3 regions of the Halomonas sp. FeN2 genome follow, and region 3 is predicted to be linked to each of the others. Evidence: predicted binding sites of a transcription regulator. Region 3 holds the regulator's gene; each other region holds the start of a gene.
What was found. The regulator FNR, encoded in region 3, switches genes on or off when oxygen is low (the NO sensors DNR and NnrR bind a similar motif). The targets are predictions, from matches to a motif close to TTGATNTANATCAA.
Positions count from the first base shown of each region.

Region 1: a site for FNR is predicted at 3,410-3,423, ahead of KF947_RS01260 (ribonucleoside triphosphate reductase). Genes of this name have one in related genera too.
Region 2: a site for FNR is predicted at 2,922-2,935, ahead of cyoA (ubiquinol oxidase subunit II). Genes of this name have one in related genera too.

Region 1 is NZ_CP074200.1:265,322-271,630, reverse strand. Features, by position in the region: gene KF947_RS01270 (Rrf2 family transcriptional regulator) at 1-434, opposite strand, end outside; gene KF947_RS01265 (anaerobic ribonucleoside-triphosphate reductase activating protein) at 554-1,303, opposite strand; gene nrdD (anaerobic ribonucleoside-triphosphate reductase) at 1,374-1,538, opposite strand; gene KF947_RS01260 (ribonucleoside triphosphate reductase) at 1,583-3,334, opposite strand; gene KF947_RS01255 (U32 family peptidase) at 3,472-4,419, opposite strand; gene ubiU (ubiquinone anaerobic biosynthesis protein UbiU) at 4,429-5,424, opposite strand; gene hemN (oxygen-independent coproporphyrinogen III oxidase) at 5,692-6,309, shown strand, end outside.
Region 2 is NZ_CP074200.1:3,733,912-3,740,220, reverse strand. Features, by position in the region: gene cyoB (cytochrome o ubiquinol oxidase subunit I) at 1-1,609, opposite strand, end outside; gene cyoA (ubiquinol oxidase subunit II) at 1,613-2,638, opposite strand; gene KF947_RS17140 (DeoR/GlpR family DNA-binding transcription regulator) at 2,997-3,773, opposite strand; gene KF947_RS17135 (outer membrane protein OmpK) at 4,152-4,997, shown strand; gene KF947_RS17130 (NupC/NupG family nucleoside CNT transporter) at 5,034-6,309, shown strand, end outside.
Region 3 is NZ_CP074200.1:1,335,744-1,342,052, reverse strand. Features, by position in the region: gene KF947_RS06310 (DUF294 nucleotidyltransferase-like domain-containing protein) at 1-1,135, shown strand, start outside; gene KF947_RS06305 (DNA polymerase III subunit epsilon) at 1,141-1,794, shown strand; gene ttcA (tRNA 2-thiocytidine(32) synthetase TtcA) at 2,057-2,977, shown strand; gene fnr (fumarate/nitrate reduction transcriptional regulator Fnr) at 2,970-3,716, opposite strand; gene hemN (oxygen-independent coproporphyrinogen III oxidase) at 3,801-5,234, opposite strand; gene KF947_RS06285 (sulfite exporter TauE/SafE family protein) at 5,313-6,005, opposite strand; gene ccoS (cbb3-type cytochrome oxidase assembly protein CcoS) at 6,002-6,247, opposite strand; gene KF947_RS06275 (heavy metal translocating P-type ATPase) at 6,244-6,309, opposite strand, start outside.

The DNA of each region.
Region 1 (6,309 bases), 1.1 Mb from region 3:
GTGGGGATACGCATTAGTCCTGCCAACTGCGGGTAACGATTGGACAACACATCTGCCAGAGTATAGCGGTCAAGCACCTCCAGAAACGCTGACAAGGCTTCGTTTAGAATGGGCTGGAGCCGACACGAGGGAGTAATGATGCAGTTGTTATCGCTATGAAAGCACTCGACTAGCTCCATGCCATGTTCCATTTCGCGCACTAGTTTACCTAGCACGATAGTAGCGGGGTCTCGCGTGAGCAATAGGCCACCGTTCTTGCCCCGAATAGCGGTAACGTAGTTCTTCTGGCTAAGCTCCTGAACGACTTTCATCAGGTGATTGCGAGAAATATCAAAGGTCTCTGCGATCTCATTGATAGTAGAACGCTCTTCGCCTTTCACGGCGAGGAAGATCAGCACGCGTATTGAATAATCGGTGAATCGAGTGAGATGCATGGAGTGCGCTTTGCTCCGAGAGTAATCCAACTGTAAAAGAAACATGTTGTATGAACGTTCAGTAAGTTGCAATCAGAACATGGGGGTACCAATACTGGCCTAGGTCAAGAAGGAAAGCGTTAGTGCCTTAGCTCGAGCTGGTCAAAGTGCGGTTTCAAACGGCTTACCAGCGCATTCATCTGAGCTGTAGATGGAGTATTGGCAACTGGCTGAGAATAGGTAGGGTCGAAGCATTGCTCGCTGCGGGCCACCTGCAGCGCATAGTGGCGTACCCCACAGTCGGCAAGACTCAGTGCCAGGCGTTCCACATCGGCAAGCTGAAAATCTTTCCAGTGAATGGTGGTACGGCACTCGAAGTTGAGTCCGCTGTCGAGCAAAGCCTCCAAGCTACGGGCATGCAACTGCCAGATGCCGGGACGGCCGCAGATGCGGTCAAACGCTTTTCCGCGTCCTTTTACATCCAGCCCCACCCAGTCGAGATGCGGTAATAGCTGGGTGAGGCGGTCAGGATAAGGGCCGGCGGTATGTAGTCCCACCTCAAAGCCCAATGCTTTCACTTCCTTTACTGCATCGTACAAATCGGCATTCAGGGTGGGCTCACCACCGCTGAAAACCACCGCCTCCAGCAGGCCTTGCCGGGTGCTCAGGAATTCCAGTATCGCTTGCCACTCCTGGGGTTCACCTCGGCGCGGCGGGATCATGTTGGGATTGTGGCAGTAGCCGCAGCGTAGCGGGCAGCCTTGGAGAAAGACAACGCACGCCAGATGATTGGGATAATCCAGGGTGGTCATGGGCACAAGGCCGGCAATCGGCAGCCGAATCGAAGATAATTTAGTTGTGATGTCGTCAAGTGTCGTCTGCATAGCCATAGTGATATCCCTCTGCTGGGGCGCCTGTCGCCAGACCCCCCAGCCGTCGTTAGAGAAAAGTGAAGGCTAGCTACCGAGAGGCGGCGGCTTCAGTAAAATGGCGTCGCTCCTGGTGTTCGGCACGTTTGCCGATATTGAACTGACTTACCGGGCGGTGGTAACCCATGACGCGGGTCCAGACTTCGCAGCGCTGGCGCTGCTCAGTGGGCAAGCTAGCATATTGAGAGGTTTGCATTAGCGTGTTCCTTAAACGAGTTGATAAAAAGTGAGGCAAATGCCTCAAGCCGTGGCGGCGTCAATTGCGCTCGCCGTTTTTGCCCACAGTGCTTCGTCGCACTTGGGGCAGAACTCATGTTCACCCGCCAGGTAGCCATGCACCGGGCAGATCGAAAAGGTGGGTGTCACTGTGAGGTAGGGTAAGCGAAAGTGAGAGAGCGCCGTTTTAACCAGCTTGCGACAGGCGGAGGCCGAGGTAATCCGTTCGCGCATATAGAGATGCAATACCGTGCCACCGGTATAGCGAGTCTGTAAGGGGTCTTGATGGCTCAGTGCCTCAAAGGGATCATCGGTATGGCCCACCGGCAATTGGCTGGAATTGGTGTAGTAGGGCGCCTCGGGTGTACCGGCCTGAATTATGTCAGGAAAGCGAGTCAGATCCTCCCGGGCAAAGCGGTGAGTGGTGCCCTCTGCAGGGGTAGCTTCAAGGTTATACATATGGCCGGTCTGTTCTTGAAATTCGCGCATCCGCTCCCGGACGTGGTCAAGAAGATCCAGCGCCAGCTGCAGCCCTTGGGCGTCGGCGATATCGCAGCGATCCCCAGTAAAGTTGCGCACCATTTCGTTAAGCCCATTCACACCCAGAGTGGAGAAATGATTGCGTAACGTGCCCAGGTAGCGCTGGGTAAAGGGGTAGAGCCCCTGATCCATTAGTTGCTGAATGCGCTCGCGCTTGAGTTCGAGGCTATCGCGCCCGAGCGACAGTAGGCGATCCAGCTCGCTGAACAGCCCGGCCCGGTCGCCGGCAAAGCGGTAACCCAGCCGGGCGCAGTTGATCGTCACTACTCCCAACGATCCGGTTTGCTCCGCGCTGCCGAACAGACCGTTACCGCGTTTGAGCAGCTCACTCAAATCAAGCTGCAGGCGGCAGCACATGGAACGCACCATGTGAGGTTCCAGATCCGAATTTAGAAAGTTTTGAAAGTAGGGCAGACCGTACTTGGCGGTCAGTGCGAAGAGCCGCTCGGCGTTGTCGCTTTCCCAGTCGAAATCATGGGTGATGTTATAAGTGGGTATCGGGAAGGTGAACACACGCCCGTGGCGGTCACCGGCCTCCATGACTTCCAAATAGGCTCGGTTGATCAAGTCCATTTCAACCTGCAGTTCGCCGTAACTGAACGGCTGCTCCTCTCCACCGATAACCGGTACCTGTTGGCGCAAGTCGTCGGGGCAAACCCAGTCGAAGGTTAGGTTGGTGAAGGGCGTCTGGCTACCCCAGCGCGAAGGCACATTGAGGTTGTAGATGAATTCCTGAAGCGCCTGCTTGACCTGTGCATAGGTGAGGCCGTCCTTGCGCACGTAGGGGGCCAGGTAGGTATCGAAAGAGCTGAAGGCTTGTGCCCCGGCCCACTCGTTCTGCAAGGTGCCAAGAAAATTAACCATTTGCCCGAGGGCACTTGAGAGGTGGCGGGGCGGGTTGCTTTCGGCTCGTCCCGGCACCCCATTGAATCCCTCTAGCAGCAAAGTACGCAGCGACCAGCCGGCGCAATAGCCGCACAGCATATCCAGGTCGTGAATATGCAAATCACCTTCCCTATGAGCTTCCCCCACGGCGTGGGGGTAAATCTCATCGAGCCAGTAGTTGGCTATCAACTTGCCCGAGACGTTGAGGATTAAACCGCCCAATGAATAGCCCTGGTTGGCATTGGCGTGAACACGCCAGTCGGCGCGTTGGAGGTACTCATTGACCGTCGGGGCGACGTCAATATGATGCTTTGCTACCTGAACGCTTGTGGAGCTTTTCACCCAATTCACCTATATATGCTAACTTTAATAAAAATAAATACTATATGTGGTGTTAAAGGGTAAGCGTTCAGGATTTTGCAATAAATGATCCAGATCAAAAATGGTGGGGAAAAATAGTAAGACGTGGTGGCGCCTAGGCTATGGCTTTAGCCAATCATCGTGCGGGTGTTATCCATACCCGGTCGGCCATACCAGTAACCGTCGCAGATTTCAGCATCCACCAGCGTTAAAGGATCGGGAGTAGGTAACCTGCCGTGGCGGGCCTTGTCGAAAGCCTTGACTACCATGGCCATGCCTTCCGCCCGTGGGCTGAGACGTGCCACTGATACCCCCATATCCACCATGACCGTCAGTTCATGGCGCAGATCCTGGCAGGCGCTGGAAAGGGTTTGAATACCGTTCAGGGTAAAAACATCGCGGGATTCTTGTGAACGTAGCACCAAGCCTTCGGGGTACTTTTGGCAGACGAACTTGCAGCGGTCTTTAGGCGTTTGGTGGCGCCGGGCGGTAAAGCAGCGTGATGACCAGGCCAAGGGGAGATGCCCGTAGGCGAATACTTCGCATGGATGGGGAATGCCTGCCTGGTGGCAATCGTGAATAAGCTTGGCCAAATCTTGCTGTGACATTTCCACCGGCGCTTGCCAGCGCTTCATTCCAGCACGTGCCATGACGCCCAGCGTCGCCGGATTGTAGAGGTTCAGCGCGGCACCGGCGATAAACGGCAGCCCAGCACTGGAGAGTCGCTGCAGGGCACTCTGGTCATTGGCCTCGACAATGAAGTCGCCGTTGTCACACAGCTTGCGTAAGTCACGCAGATCGGCTTCGGACTCGATTAGTGTCTGGCTGGCGAGTACCACCTGCTTGCCCGCCTGGGTGAGTTCGCGCCCAATGCCTAGCCAGTCGTCCAGTTTCATGTCGCGGCGCCGCGAGCAGACGGTTTCGCCAAGGGTAATTATCTCTACCGGCCAGTCGGCTGCCTCGCGGTAGAAGTCGGCGTAGCGTTGCCGAGTCCAGTAAAAAAGCACCGGCCCGAGGGAGAGTTGAAGAGGGCCGGTTGATAAGGTCGGTGATGGGGGAGGTGTAGTGTTCGGCATAGTAGGCTCCTATTTCCAGCGGCGTTCGTAGGCGCCTAGGGTAGTGATGGCACCTTCGGAGAGCTCGGCAAGGCCGGCCATCCAGGCGGGTTCTGGATCAAAGCGCTCAGGCTGATCCTCTAGGCGGTTGAGCGCCTGACGCCAGATCCCGGCCACTTTAGAGACATAGGCGGGGCTGCGCTGACGGCCTTCAATTTTGACGGCGCTAATACCCAGGTCGCGTAGTTCCGGCAATAGCTCCAGGGTATTGAGGCTGGTGGGTTCCTCAATGGCGTGATAGGTCTCCCCCGCCACCTCGAAGCGACCCTTGCATAGGGTGGGGTAGCCCGCGCGCTCGCCTTCGGCGTAGCGGTCGATAAGAACATTGTTAAGGCGCGACTCTAAGCCCTCAGGCGTTTCTTCCCAGCGGACATGGGCTGCTGGCGAGCAGACGCCCCGGGTATTGGGCGATTCGCCGGTCAGGTAGGAGGAGAGATAGCAGCGTCCTTCGGCCATGATGCACAGACTGCCGAAAGCGAACACCTCCAGTTCTACCGGTGTTTGCTTGGCCAGGTCGCGTACCTGAGTGATTGACAGCACCCTTGGCAGTACGGCGCGCTTGATGCCGAAATGCTGGTGGTAAAAGCGTAGCGCTTCATGGCTGGTCGCCGAACCCTGCACTGAAAGGTGCCGCGAGATCTCGGGGTGATGGCGAGTAGCGTAGTCGAGCAGCCCCATATCGGCGAGAATCAGCGCATCCACGCCCAGTTCCGCGGCCTGATCCACGGCCCGAGTCCAGTGTTGCCAGCCATCGGGCTGGGGATAGGTATTAATAGCGCAAAAAACGCGTTTGCCATGTCGGTGGGCGTAATCAATCCCCTCGCGGGCACGTTTGTCAGTAAAGTTTAGCCCGGCGAATTGCCGTGCGTTGGTGATGTTCTGGAAGCCGAAGTAGACAGCGTCGGCACCTTCATCTACAGCGCGCTTTAGGGCGGGTAGGTTGCCAGCGGGACATACAAGCTCCATAGCGAGACTCCTTGCGGGAAAAGTCCGAGCATTTTAGTCACCTATTTTTTGTCAGCTTTTGACACAGGTCATATCGGGGTGGCTTTCAAAAGCGGATAACGCTGCAGAGTAGGCAAGCTGGATGCAGGCAGTTTTTAAAACGTATATTGTATGAATATTAACCAATGCTTGCTGCACCCACTTCCAGAGATCTTTTTAAGAGATCTTTTTAAGAGACCTTTTTCAGAGAACTCTTCTAGAGCCCCTTTTCAGAGACCAATTTCGATCATGCAAGATGAACTGCTCTTCAATCGCCCCCTGGTAGAGAAATATGACCGCCCAGGCCCGCGGTACACTTCGTATCCCACTGCGCCCCAGTTTCATGCCGCGTTTGCCGAGGATGATTACCGTAGCGCCGCCGAGCGCAGTAATCGGGTCGCAGTACCCAAGCCGCTTTCGGTCTATGTGCATATCCCGTTCTGCAAAAGCCTGTGCTACTACTGCGCCTGCAACAAAATCATTACTCATAATACCGAGCGAGCCGCCGAATACCTGGAGTGGTTAAAACAGGAGATACGTGTTCAGGGAGCGCTGTTCGATACCACTCGGCAAATGACCCAATTACACCTGGGCGGCGGCACCCCAACCTACTTAAGCAACGCCCAGCTAAGCGAACTGATGGCGGCGCTGGACGAGGCTTTTCACTTCGCTGCACCTGAAGAGCGCGAATTCTCGCTGGAGGTAGACCCCCGCACCGTGACCCCCGAACAGGTGTACGAGCTCTACGCGCTGGGCTTCAATCGGTTGAGCTTTGGGGTTCAGGACTTCGATCACGACGTGCAGCAAGCGGTCAATCGCGTCCAGAGCGAAGAGCAGGTGGTATCCCTGGTCAAGGCTGCCCGCGAG
Region 2 (6,309 bases), 2.4 Mb from region 3:
GACCATCCCAGGGATCGCCAGTGACATCCGCATTTTGTTTACGGTCACGGATGCTGACCCAGAACTGAATAACGGTGCAGGCAATACCCATCATGATGATCACCGCGCCTACCCAAGCCAGAATCATCCACGGCTGCCATTCGGGGTTGGCGTATGACTGCATGCGGCGCACGGCGCCAAAGAAGGCCAGCACGTAAAGCGGCATAAAGGCGACGTAGAAGCCGATAAACCAGCACCAGAACGAACGCTTGCCCCACTTTTCGCTCAGCGTGAAACCGAACGCTTTGGGGAACCAGAAGGTCAGACCCGCCATCATGCCGAACACCACGCCACCGATAATGACGTTATGGAAGTGGGCAATAACGAACAGGCTGTTATGCAGTACAAAGTTGGCTGCGGGCACCGCCAGCATAACGCCGGTCATACCGCCCAGGGTAAAGGTGATAATAAAGCCCAGCGTCCACAGCACCGGCGAAGTGAGTTCTAAGCTGCCGCGGAACATGGTGAACAGCCAGTTGAAGACTTTCACCCCGGTAGGTATGGCGATGATCATCGTCATAATGCCGAAGAAGGCGTTGACGTTGGCCCCTGCTCCCATGGTGAAAAAGTGGTGTAGCCAAACAATAAACGACAGCAAGGTGATCGCAATGGTCGCCCATACCATGGTGGCGTAGCCGAATAGGCGCTTACGGGCAAAGGTCGAAATAACTTCAGAGAACACGCCAAAGGCGGGCAGAATCAGGATATAGACTTCCGGGTGGCCCCAAGCCCAGATGAGATTGACGTACATCATCATGTTGCCGCCAAAATCATTGGTAAAGAAGTGCATACCCAAATAGCGATCCAGGGTGAGCAGTGCGATGGTCGCGGTTAAAATCGGGAAGGAAGCGATGATCAGCACGTTGGCGCACAGCGATGTCCAGGTGAAGATCGGCATGCGGAACATCGTCATGCCCTTGGTGCGCATTTTAATAATGGTCACGAAGAAGTTGATACCGGTGAGCGTCGTACCTATCCCGGATATCTGCAACGCCCATATCCAGTAATCGACCCCCACCCCGGGACTAAACTCGATCCCCGATAAAGGCGCATAGGCAAGCCAGCCGGTTTTGGCGAATTCGCCCACCACCAGCGAGATATTGACCAGTATCGCCGCTACGGCAAACAGCCAAAAACTTAAGTTATTCAGGAAAGGGAAGGCGACGTCGCGGGCGCCAATTTGCAGCGGCACCACCAGGTTCATCAGGCCGATGACCATGGGCATGGCGACAAAGAAGATCATAATAACGCCGTGGGCGGTAAAGATCTGGTCGTAGTGTTCAGGGGGCAAATAGCCCGCTGCATCCCCGGCGGCCATAGCCAACTGGGTACGCATCATTATCGCATCCGAGAAGCCACGCAGCAGCATGACCAGGGCAACAATGAAATACATAATGCCGAGCTTTTTATGGTCAACGGAGGTAAACCACTCGTTCCACAGCCAGCCCCATTTACGGTAGTAAGTTATCAAACCAAACAGTGCGATCCCGCCAATGGCCATAAAGGCTGCGACGACCATGATGATCGGCTCATGATAGGGAATTGACTCTAAACTGAGTTTTCCAAACACGGCTTAACCTCCCGCTTCTACGCTAGAGGAGTGGCTGCGCATGGCATGATCCTGACTAGCATGGTTGTTGGTGACATGACCTGATTCGGCCGCGTGATCGGTAGCGTGAGCGCTTTCACCATCGTGCGAGTCAGCATGATCGCCGCTCAGCTGGTGGTCGCCGCCCATAGAGTGTTCACCGCCGGTGTGGAAGCTTTTCAAAATGCTTTCATACAGCGACGGCGAAACGGCCGAGAAGTACTCCACCGGATTCGATTCGCTGGGTTCAGCCAACGCTTCATAACCTTCGGGGTAGGTCAGCGTTTGTGGGGCGCCGCGCACAGTTTCCACCCAGGCATCAAAATCGGCGGGCGTGGTCACCTTGGCGTCAAAGGTCATGCCGGAGAAGCCTGCCCCACTGTAGTTGGTGGAGCGGCCAGGGTAGCTACCCGTTTCATCGGCGATAAGATGAACATCGTTATCCATACCCGCCATGGCGTAGATCTGACTGCCAAGGTGAGGGATAAAGAAGGCATTCATCACCGAGCCGGAGCTCACCCGAAAGCGCACCGGGGTATCCACCGGGAAGGCCACTTCATTAACGCTGGCCACGCCCTGCTCGGGGTAGATAAACAACCACTTCCAATCCAGCGCTACGGCCTGTATTTCGATCGGCGCCACGTCGCTTTCCAGCGGCTTGTGAGGGTCAAGGCTATGGGAGGTTTTCCAGGTCAACAGGGCGAGTACAGCGATAATCGCACAGGGTACGATCCACACCACTGCCTCGATCACATTGGAGTGCGCCCAGTCAGGCATGTAATTAGCTACGCTATTACTGCGCCGGTAGCGCCAGCCAAACAGCAGCGTCATGACAATAACAGGAATAACCACAATCAACATGAGGCCAAAGGCGGTCAGAATCAGCGTTCGCTGTTCAGCGCCAACCTGGCCTTTTGGGTCTAGCAGCGCTGAACTACAGCCTGCTAGAAACAGACACAGCGCAAGGAGCACCAAGGTGCCTCGCCTGCGCCAAAGAGAGCGTCGTTGCATGGTGTGATCTCGTCCAGGTTTTAAAAGTAAGGTTTTAAAAACAACAGGTTGATTAGAAACTAGCCAGCCACGCCATTTATATAAATAGCAGGCTAACTACCACCCCATACTCTTCCCAAAACATGCTCGTAAGCACACAGCTAAAAACGTTGCTAAAAACAATGCGTATCGCAGTGAGCGTCATTGCTCCGGGAAAAATATGCGTCGCCGGATGGGAATTGGCGACGAGCCAAGCTGGCCCAATCACGAAAGATTAGATCAACTAAGACTAAAGTATTTTCTATTGATCGAGATCATGAAAGAAGTGGCGCATTGCCGCACCCAAGGTATTGACTACCATCAACAACGCCCCACTCTCTTAGGCTACCGTCACTTTTGGCACATCACTTCCATGGCCATCTAATAGTTGCGGTGCGCCCTCTTCGTCGGTGACCACCACATCAAAATCGTCCAGTGCGGCGAAATAGGCAGGCCGAACCACACCGAACTTGCTGGCATCTACCACCAACAGCCGCTGTATGGCGGTGGCAATGGCAGCCTGTTTAGGGGCCACTTCGTGAAAGTGAAAGCAACTTACTCCGCGCTCTAAATCCACCCCTGCAGCGGAGATCAGCGCTTTATTAATGCCTAGCCGTTCGACAGCGGCGGCCATATTATCGCTGCCAAAGGATTGAGAGGCGGCATAAAACAGCCCGCCTAATAGTACCAAGCGAACATTGGGGAGCGCGGCGACAGCGTTGGCAACGTTAAGCGCATAGGTGACTACCGTTAGCTCATGAAAATGGCTTAACTGGCTCAGCAACGGCATCAGCGTTGAGCCGCAATCAATAAACAGCGTATCGCCCTCTTCTATATAGGCTAACGCACGCTGGCAGAGCCGATGCTTGGCTTGATAGTGGCTGGCCTGCTGTTCATTCAAGTCATAAATAGGGGTTACGCCTGGGTAATTTGCCATCACTAACCGCCCCCCCAGCAGGCTAATAGTGTTCTTCTGGGTACTCAGATCGCGGCGGATAGTCATTTCTGAAACATCGCACAACTCTGCGGCATCGCGCAGGTGCAGAGTGCCGCCACTGGCAAGCGCTTCCTGAAGTTTGGCAAGGCGCAGCGCGCTTCGGCCATTGGTAGTGGGCATCTCCTTGCAAACCCCTCTTGTTGTGTGAAGCTAAACGTAAATATCGTGTCGATGTCTTGGCGATGCTGCCTTCATAAATAGTCAGCGTTCATTTCTATGCTGCGTGAGCAACGGCGGAATTTCCACTGCTATATCATCATGCGATGTCTCTATGGCCATGTCTCCACGGCTATCACAACCCTTGAACCATCCAGTCTCTGCCTGATTCCCGTGAGAGCTATATGACATTTAAATAGCGTTGATGTGACAATACTTGCAAATCAACGTTAGAAAAATAACACTGAATGTTATAATTTTAACATTAACGCCAGCCCGCACGACTATAACCTCGGATAGCCACACCCAAATGGCTCCGCGACAACCCTTGTTGAGGCTCTCATGACTGCTCGTACACACTCTCGCACCCCTTCGTCTAAGACCGCGCTTGGCGCTGGCGTATTAGGGGCAATGCTGACTACGCCGCTAATGGCAGACGAGGCTGCTCAGCCGCATCCCCTTGATCGGCTATGGTCATTCGCCAACGTTTCAGTTAACTACCTGGATTGGTCAAACGGCACCGAGGCGCGCACCGCGTCCAACGCGGCGAAAAGCGACTTTATGTTTCTCGAAATCGAAGGCGGCGCTGGCTTTAGCTGGGGCGAATTTTACGGCTTCTTTGATTTCGAGAACCCCACCAACGACCAGTTCGATGAGCCCAGCGGTGGTAAAGACAACTTCCGCACCGCGGGTAAAGTGACCTCTCACATTTACCTGGGTGATAGCCCGCTATCGATTTACGCCCACCTGTATGACTTCCGCGATTACGGTTATAACAGCCGCGAGCAGGATCAGATTCTGGGTTTGGGTTACCGTACCACCTTTGATAACGGCCTATGGTTTAAACCCTTTATTGGCGCGGCGCGGGTGCAAAGTAATAGCTATACCGGCATGAACGGCTATATGGCAGGCTGGGTCGCGGGTTATGATTTCAACGCGCTCAACCAGAACTTCAGCGTCACCAACTGGCACGAACAGACGTTTGGCCGTGACGATGAATACCTGGAGCAGAACTACGTGGGCGACACGGCAGGTAGTGTGGGCACCAACGGTGCACTGAGCCTATGGTGGCATCCGAGCGATTTGATCACCACCGGCATTCAGTACCGTTACTCTGAGAATAAGTTGGGCACCCCCAACGATTATCAGAATGCGATGATCTACTCCGTCAAGCTCAACTTACTATAAACGCGCTTCTTACTCGCGGACTCGAAGGATCTCCTTATGACACTCCTTATGAGCTTGGTGGGCATGGTCACTCTGGTGGCCATTGCCCTGATCTTCTCCTACGACCGTAAATCTATCCGGCTGCGTACCGTGCTGGGCGCCTTTGCTATTCAAGCGGGGATTGGTGCCTTTGTACTCTATGTGCCGTTTGGCCAAGCGGTACTACAGGCCATCTCCTCCGGCGTTAGCCAAATTTTGGTGTATGCCAACGACGGTATCGGCTTTCTGTTCGGCGGCTTAGCCGATGTGGATAATGTCGGCTTTGTATTTGCGATCAAAGTACTCCCCGTCATTATCTTCTTCTCCTCGCTGATCGCCGTGCTCTACTACATCGGCATTATGCAGTGGGTGATTCGTATTCTGGGCGGCGCTCTGCAGAAAGCCTTGGGCACCTCACGCACGGAGTCGCTTTCCGCAACCGCCAATATTTTCGTCGGCCAAACCGAAGCACCGTTGGTGGTGCGTCCGTTTATCGCCCGAATGACGCCTTCGCAGCTGTTTGCCGTTATGTGTGGTGGTCTGGCGTCGGTCGCCGGTTCAGTATTGGCGGGCTACGCCGCGCTGGGTATTCCCATGGAGTACTTGGTGGCAGCCTCCTTTATGGCGGCGCCGGGCGGGTTGCTGTTCGCCAAGCTGATCATGCCGGAAACCCAAGACGTTACCGACAGCGACAGCGTTTCCAAGGTGGAAGAAGAGATTGAAGCCCAGGAAGATAAACCTGCCAACGTCTTGGATGCGGCGGCATCGGGTGCCACCTCGGGTCTAATGCTGGCCGCCAACGTGGGCGCCATGCTACTCGCCTTTATCGCCCTGATTGCGTTAGTTAACGGCATTCTAGGCGGCGTTGGCGGCTGGGTGGGCTTTGACTCGCTGAGTCTGGAGCTGATCTTGGGCTGGCTGTTTGCCCCGCTGGCCTTCCTCTTGGGTGTACCTTGGGAAGAGGCTACTCTGGCTGGGTCCTTCATCGGCCAAAAATTAGTGGTCAACGAATTCGTCGCCTATATCAACCTTGCGCCCTACATTGATGGGGAACAGGTGGTGGCTGCGACGGGTCAAATGATGACACCGCACACCATGGCGATCCTCTCTTTTGCGCTGTGTGGCTTTGCGAACCTCTCCTCCATTGCGATTCTGCTGGGTGGTCTGGGTAGCATTGCCCCTACCCGCCGCAAAGAGATTGCTCGTTTTGGCGTCAAAGCCGTGTTGGCCGGTACACTGTCCAACTTGATGTCGGCCTCGATTGCTGGCTTCTTTATCGCCCTAAGTAACGCCA
Region 3 (6,309 bases):
TAAAGTCTCGCGGGTGGTAGTGATGGAGCAGAACGCCTTGAAAGGCGTTGTAGAACTCACTGACGTGCTTAGCTACTTCTCAAGCCGAAGCTATGTGGTGAGCCTGCAGGTCGAGCAGGCGGCCAATTTGGAGGCGCTTTCGGCGGCCAGCCAGCGCACGCCGGAGCTCGTCAAAGCGCTGATGGCTCAGGGCGTTAAGCTTCGCTTTGCAATGGATCTGCTCGCTGCACTGAATGGCCGTATTATAAGTAAAGCCTGGGAGTTCACCATTGATGAGCGCTACCACGAGCAGAGCTGCATGATGGTGATGGGCAGCGAAGGGCGCGGTGAGCAGATTCTAAAAACGGATCAGGATAACGGCTTGATACTTGCCGATGACACCCAGTGGCCTGATCTTGCCAGCCACATGCAGACGCTCACCGATACCCTGATTCAGCTTGGTTACCCGCCGTGCCCCGGCAATATTATGGTGTCTAATTCCGAGTGGGTGGCTACGGTATCCCAGTGGAAAGGCAATATTGCCAAGTGGGCCAGGGAGCGTGATGGCGATAGTCTGATGAAGCTGGCCATTATGCTCGATGCCCATGCCGTAGCGGGCAACCCCAGCCTGCTTGAAAGCGTCCGTGATGAGTTATTTGAACGCTGTTCGGGCGATGAGCTGCTGCTTTCCTATTTTGCTCGTACGGCGCTACGTTTCTCGACGCCTCTGACGCTGTTCGGCTCCCTAAAAAAGCCTCAGCACGGTATCGATATTAAGAAAGGCGGTATTTTCCCTATCGTTCACGGCGTGCGCACCATGGCGCTTGAGCGGCGCATCAAAGCCACCTCGACGTTTGATCGTTTGGATGCACTGGCTGCTGATGGTCGGTTGGATCGCCGTTTTGCCGATGACCTGGGTGAAGCGTTGGCACTGTTTTCCGAGCTACGTCTTAAACAGCAGCTAACCGCGTTGGAGACGCCTGTCGGTGCTCAAGCCAGTGCCCAGGACGCTAGCTCCCAAAACAGCAGTCGCGCTAACCGTGTTGTAGTGCAAAACCTCTCTTCCCTGGAGCGCGATCTTTTGCGTGAAGCGATGCATATTGTCAAAGACTTTAAGCAGCGGATTTCCCATCGTTACCATTTGGAGTATTCGTGAGCGGAATGCGGCTGTTAGATCGACATGTGGCGCTATTTAGCGGCTCTCTGCGTACCCTGCTACGTCGCGAAAGCGACCGGCGACGCTGTGCAGAATCCCCCTACGCCTGGCTGTTTCAGCCCTATATGGGGGAGGAGCTGGTGGCGCTTGCCTGCACCGTCACTCCCACGGCCTGCGTACCGATCATTAGCTTGGCAGCAGTGGTACTGAGCCAGCAGCAGGTGCATACCAGTCGTGCCTTTGTAATCACCTTGGGCAGCACGAAGCAGCCCGAAAGTGCAACGCTGCGCCGTCATCACTTGCTATGCGAGGCGGGGGCGGTGCTGCCGCCAAGCAGTGATAACTTGGGCGCGTTAGTGGAATTTATCGGCAATCGTCCCATCGTTGGCTGGCAGTTGGAGAAGCGCATCGGGGCGTTAAATGCACTTCTCACTAAGCGGCTGAATTTTGCTCTGCCCAACGCCCAGGTCGATGTAGCAAAGCTTCATCAACGCCAGCTACGGCGTTTGCACCCGGAGGTCGAGGCGCCCAGCAGCTTCGCCCAGGCGTTGGCGTGTTGGCAAGTGCCCGCCATAGACGTGCAGAGTGTGCTTGGAGAGGCCACCGCCAGCGCACTGCTGTATATGCGCCTGCAGCGTATTATGGCGGAGGTGGCATAGTAGTCTCCTTCATCGTGGCGAGGGCAGCTTTCCGCGAGGGCGCTGTGAACCCCTCCCTGGGCGCTACTTTTGTCATCCATGACAAAAGACCCTCGCTCCAAGCTACCCTCGCACCGAGATATGGTACAGCGTTCAAAATAGTCATTTTCAATTGCGATATCTTGTGTGGCTACGTCTGATTAGTTGGGTCAGGCGGTGAGTGTTGTTAGAATAGTTATTACTTTTTTATCTCACGCCTTCTACCCTCGGCAGTGCTTATACCATGCAAACTCTTGATCACTTTGATCCTGCTCACCTTAATACGGTTGGAGCCACCCCAGCTGACGCTGAGCACGACCAGCCTGAGCTGGCTGATGCGAAGCAGAAGCGTGAATTTAACAAGCTGCAAAAGCGTCTGCGCCGAGAAGTGGGCAATGCGATCATTGATTACCAAATGATCAATGAAGGCGATCGCGTGATGGTCTGCCTCTCCGGTGGAAAGGACAGCTACACCATGCTGGAGATTTTGCGCAATTTGCAGCGCAATGCGCCGGTCAATTTCTCGCTGGTAGCGGTCAACCTGGATCAAAAACAGCCGGGCTTTCCCGAACACGTACTGCCCGCTTATCTGGATAAGCAGGGCGTGGAGTACCACATTGTCGAGCGCGATACTTACTCGGTGGTGAAAGAGAAAACCCCTGAAGGTAAAACCACCTGCGCGCTCTGTTCACGGCTGCGGCGCGGCTCGCTATATGGTTTCGCTGAAGAGATTGGCGCCAATAAGATTGCCCTAGGCCATCACCGCGAAGATATTCTCGAAACCCTGTTTCTCAATATGTTCTTTGGCGGCAACCTAAAAGCAATGCCGCCCAAGCTGCTATCCGATGATGGTAAGAATATCGTTATTCGGCCGTTGGCCTACTGCAAAGAGGCGGACATCGCCGAATTTTCGCGGCTGATGGCGTTTCCGATTATTCCCTGCAATCTATGTGGCTCCCAGCCCAATATGCAGCGCCAGGTCGTCAAAGAGATGCTCGCGGAGTGGGACAAAAAGTTTCCCGGCCGCCTGGAAAGCATGTTCAAGGCCGTCACCAATATTGCCCCTTCCCAGTTGGCTGACCGCAGCCTGTTCGATTTTGAAGGTCTAGAGGCCAAGCAGGCAGAGCTGCTGGCGGGGCGCATCCAGGCCTTTAACGTCAGCTAACCGTTTGCTCTTCCTCTTCGGCGAGGGTAATCAAACGCTGCATATCGAGAATGTTGACCTCTCGCCCGGAGACCGCCACCACATTCTGTTGCTGAAAGCGGCTTAGTATGCGGCTGACCGTTTCAACCGCGAGGCCCAGATAGTTGCCGATATCAGCCCTGGGCATTGAGAGGCGAAAGCTGTAAGGCGAATAGCCGCGGCGACGAAAACGGTCCGAAAGGGTAATCAAAAAGGTGGCCAGCCGCTGATCGGCGGTTTTGCGCGAGAGTAGGCGCATCATGCGTCGGTCATCGCGCAACTCTTTGCTCATGCTCCGATACAGCTGGCCCCGCAGTTCGGGCAACTCTTCTGAGAGTAAGTCCAGGCGGTCAAAAGGAATCTCACAGACGGTGGTGGTTTCCAGGGCGATAACGCTACCGGGGTAGTGCTCTTCGTCAATGCCATCCAGCCCCACCAGCTCACTGGGTAGGTAGAAATTGGTTAGCTGTTCGCTGCCGTTACCTTCAGCGCTGGTCTGCTTCAAACTGCCCGAACGTACAGCGTAAACGCTGGTAAAGGCGTCGCCCTGACGAAACAGCGGTTCGCCTTTTTTAAGCGGCGCGCGACGACGAATAATGGCGTCAAACTGCCCCACATCATCCAGCTCAAGGGCAAGTGGCAGGCACAGTGAGCTCAAACTGCAGGTTTGGCAGCGAGCTTCATGGAGTAGCGAGCGCCGACGGCTCATGGGTTCCAACATGCTTTGCTCCTTGAGAGAATCCCGCTTATCAATTAGAAAAGCCTTACCTATTGTAGTCGCTTTAGCATGCCTGCTTAAAGATGATTAAACAATCTTTGAGTAACGTTGGCCCGTTTGCTGCGCCAGGTGAGCATCGAACGCCATCGCTATATGGCGAATCAGCAGCCGCCCCATCGGCGTGGCGTTAAGCTGGTCGCCGCTGCGGGTCAGCAGGCCATCCTGCTCGGCGCTCTGCAGGCGCTCAAGCGCTGGCGCAAAGTAGCGGGGGGCATCGATGTTCCAGCGTTGGCTAACGGCGGCCAGATCAATGCCCATATCGCACATCAGCCGCTCAATCACGTCCCGCCGGATCAGGTCGTCATCACTCAACCGCACGCCACGCCCGGTAGCGAGTTGACCCTTATCCAGCGCCGCTTCGTAGCTTGCCAGATCGCTAGGATTCTGCGCATAGACGTCATCAATGCGTGAAATCGCCGAAACGCCAAGCCCGATTAAGTCGCACTGAGCGTGGCTGGAGTAGCCTTGAAAGTTACGCTGTAGCGAGCCTTCGCGCTGAGCAATAGCCAGGCTATCGTCAGGTCGGGCAAAGTGATCCATACCAATATGCACATAGCCTGCTGCGGTGAGCATTTCGATGGTGGTGCGCAGAATCGCCAGTTTCTCATCGCCACCCGGCAAGTCATCGACATTAATACGCCGCTGCGGGGCAAAGCGCTCGGGCATATGTGCGTAATTAAACACTGAAAGGCGCGCCGGGTTGAGCTCGATCACCTGGCGTAGCGTGTCGGCAAAGCTTTTTTCAGTCTGAAATGGCAAACCGTAAATTAGATCGAGATTGAGCGAGCGAAAGCCCAAACGATGCGCCTCATCCATCAGCGTTTCGGTAAGTACCCGAGGTTGAATGCGATTAATCGCTTTCTGCACCAGAGGGTTTAAATCCTGCACGCCCAGGCTAATGCGATTAAAGCCGAGGGATTCGAGATGGCGCAGCGTAAACACATCCGCTTCGCGAGGATCTATTTCAATCGCGTAATCGCGATCAGTCGACGACGAAAGGCCAAAGCGGGCATCCAGGCGATCAATCAGGTCGCCCATCTGGTTCAAGCTGAGAAACGTCGGCGTGCCGCCGCCCCAATGCAGCTGCTCCACCGGTCGTGATGTATCCAAGTGGCGTGCGGTCAGCACCATTTCACGGTCAAGCCGGGCTATATAGGGCTCGGCCAGGGCGGTGTTTTTGGTGGCGATTTTATTACACGCGCAGTAGAAGCAGATTTTGCGGCAGAAGGGCACGTGAACATACAGCGAAAGCGATCGCTTGCTGGCATTGCTACGCTCCAGCGCCTGGGTCAGGTTGCTAGGGGTAAATTGCTCGTGAAACGACAGTGCCGTGGGGTAGGAGGTGTAGCGTGGGCCGCTGGTGTCGTAGCGGCGCAGTAACGCTTCATCCCACACCGGCTGCATAGGGGCTGCGGCAGCTGCGGGTGCAAGAGGCAATGCAGCGGGGGCATGAACGGGCATGAAGGGGCGCTCCGACGTTAGGAAATGCCGCTAGCCTAACCCGCGACGAAGGCGTAAAGGTTGAGCCACGTCATGCTATTAGAGATTGTGTGCGGTGAGTGTCCACAGCTGCCACAGCGCAAAAGCGATAATTGTCAGCGCTGCCACACTGCGGGTCGCGGGGTGACGTATCAAATGACTGAGTTGGCGGGCAGCGAGGCCAGTGGCAAGTAGTGCAGGCAGGGTGCCAAGCCCAAAGGCGCCCATGAGTAGCGCGCCCTGAAGCGGGTCGGCAATCGCCAGGCTCCAGGCCAGCATGGAGTAGACCAAACCACAGGGGAGCCAGCCCCAGAGTGCCCCCAGGGCAAAGGCTTGGGGAAGGTGCACCACGGGCATTAAGCGACGCCCCACGGGCTCAATAAAGCGCCATAGGCGGCGGCCTACGGCCTCAATTTTGAGCAGCCCTTTCCACCAGTTGGCGATATACAGTGCCATTAAGATCAGCATCAGCGCGGCAAATATCTGCAGCAGCAGGCGTGCCGTAGCAGAAAGGGAAAACAGCGTGCCTAGCAGCGCCACCAGCGCGCCTGCGCTCATATAGCTAATAATACGGCCTGCGTTATAGCTGAGCAGCAGGCCCCCCATGCGTGCCGGGTGGCGCATGCTAGGGGGTACTGCAAAGGTGAGCGCACTCATAATGCCGCCACACATGCCGATACAGTGGGCGCCACCCATCAAGCCGAACACAAACGCCGCCATGAGCGGCGGCAGATCGAGCCCCGTCGGATTCATGAACGGGGCTCTGGGTCGTCGGGTGAGTTTGCATCGGCTGGCGCAGCGTTTTTTTGCTTGGTTTGCTGACGCTGGCGGCGCTGCTCGGGGCTGAGGTCGTTTTCATCCTCATCAAATAGAATCCGGTGCGCCGGACCTTCTAAGTCGTCGAACTGATCATTTTTCACCGCCCAGAAAAACGCCCAGACGGCCAGGCCGAGCAAAATCAGCGAGAGTGGAATTAGCAGGTATAGAATCGTCATGCGGTTACCGGTGTTGAAGTGTCGAGCGCTGGCGCGGGCTGGGTGCGCCAGCGAGACAGTCG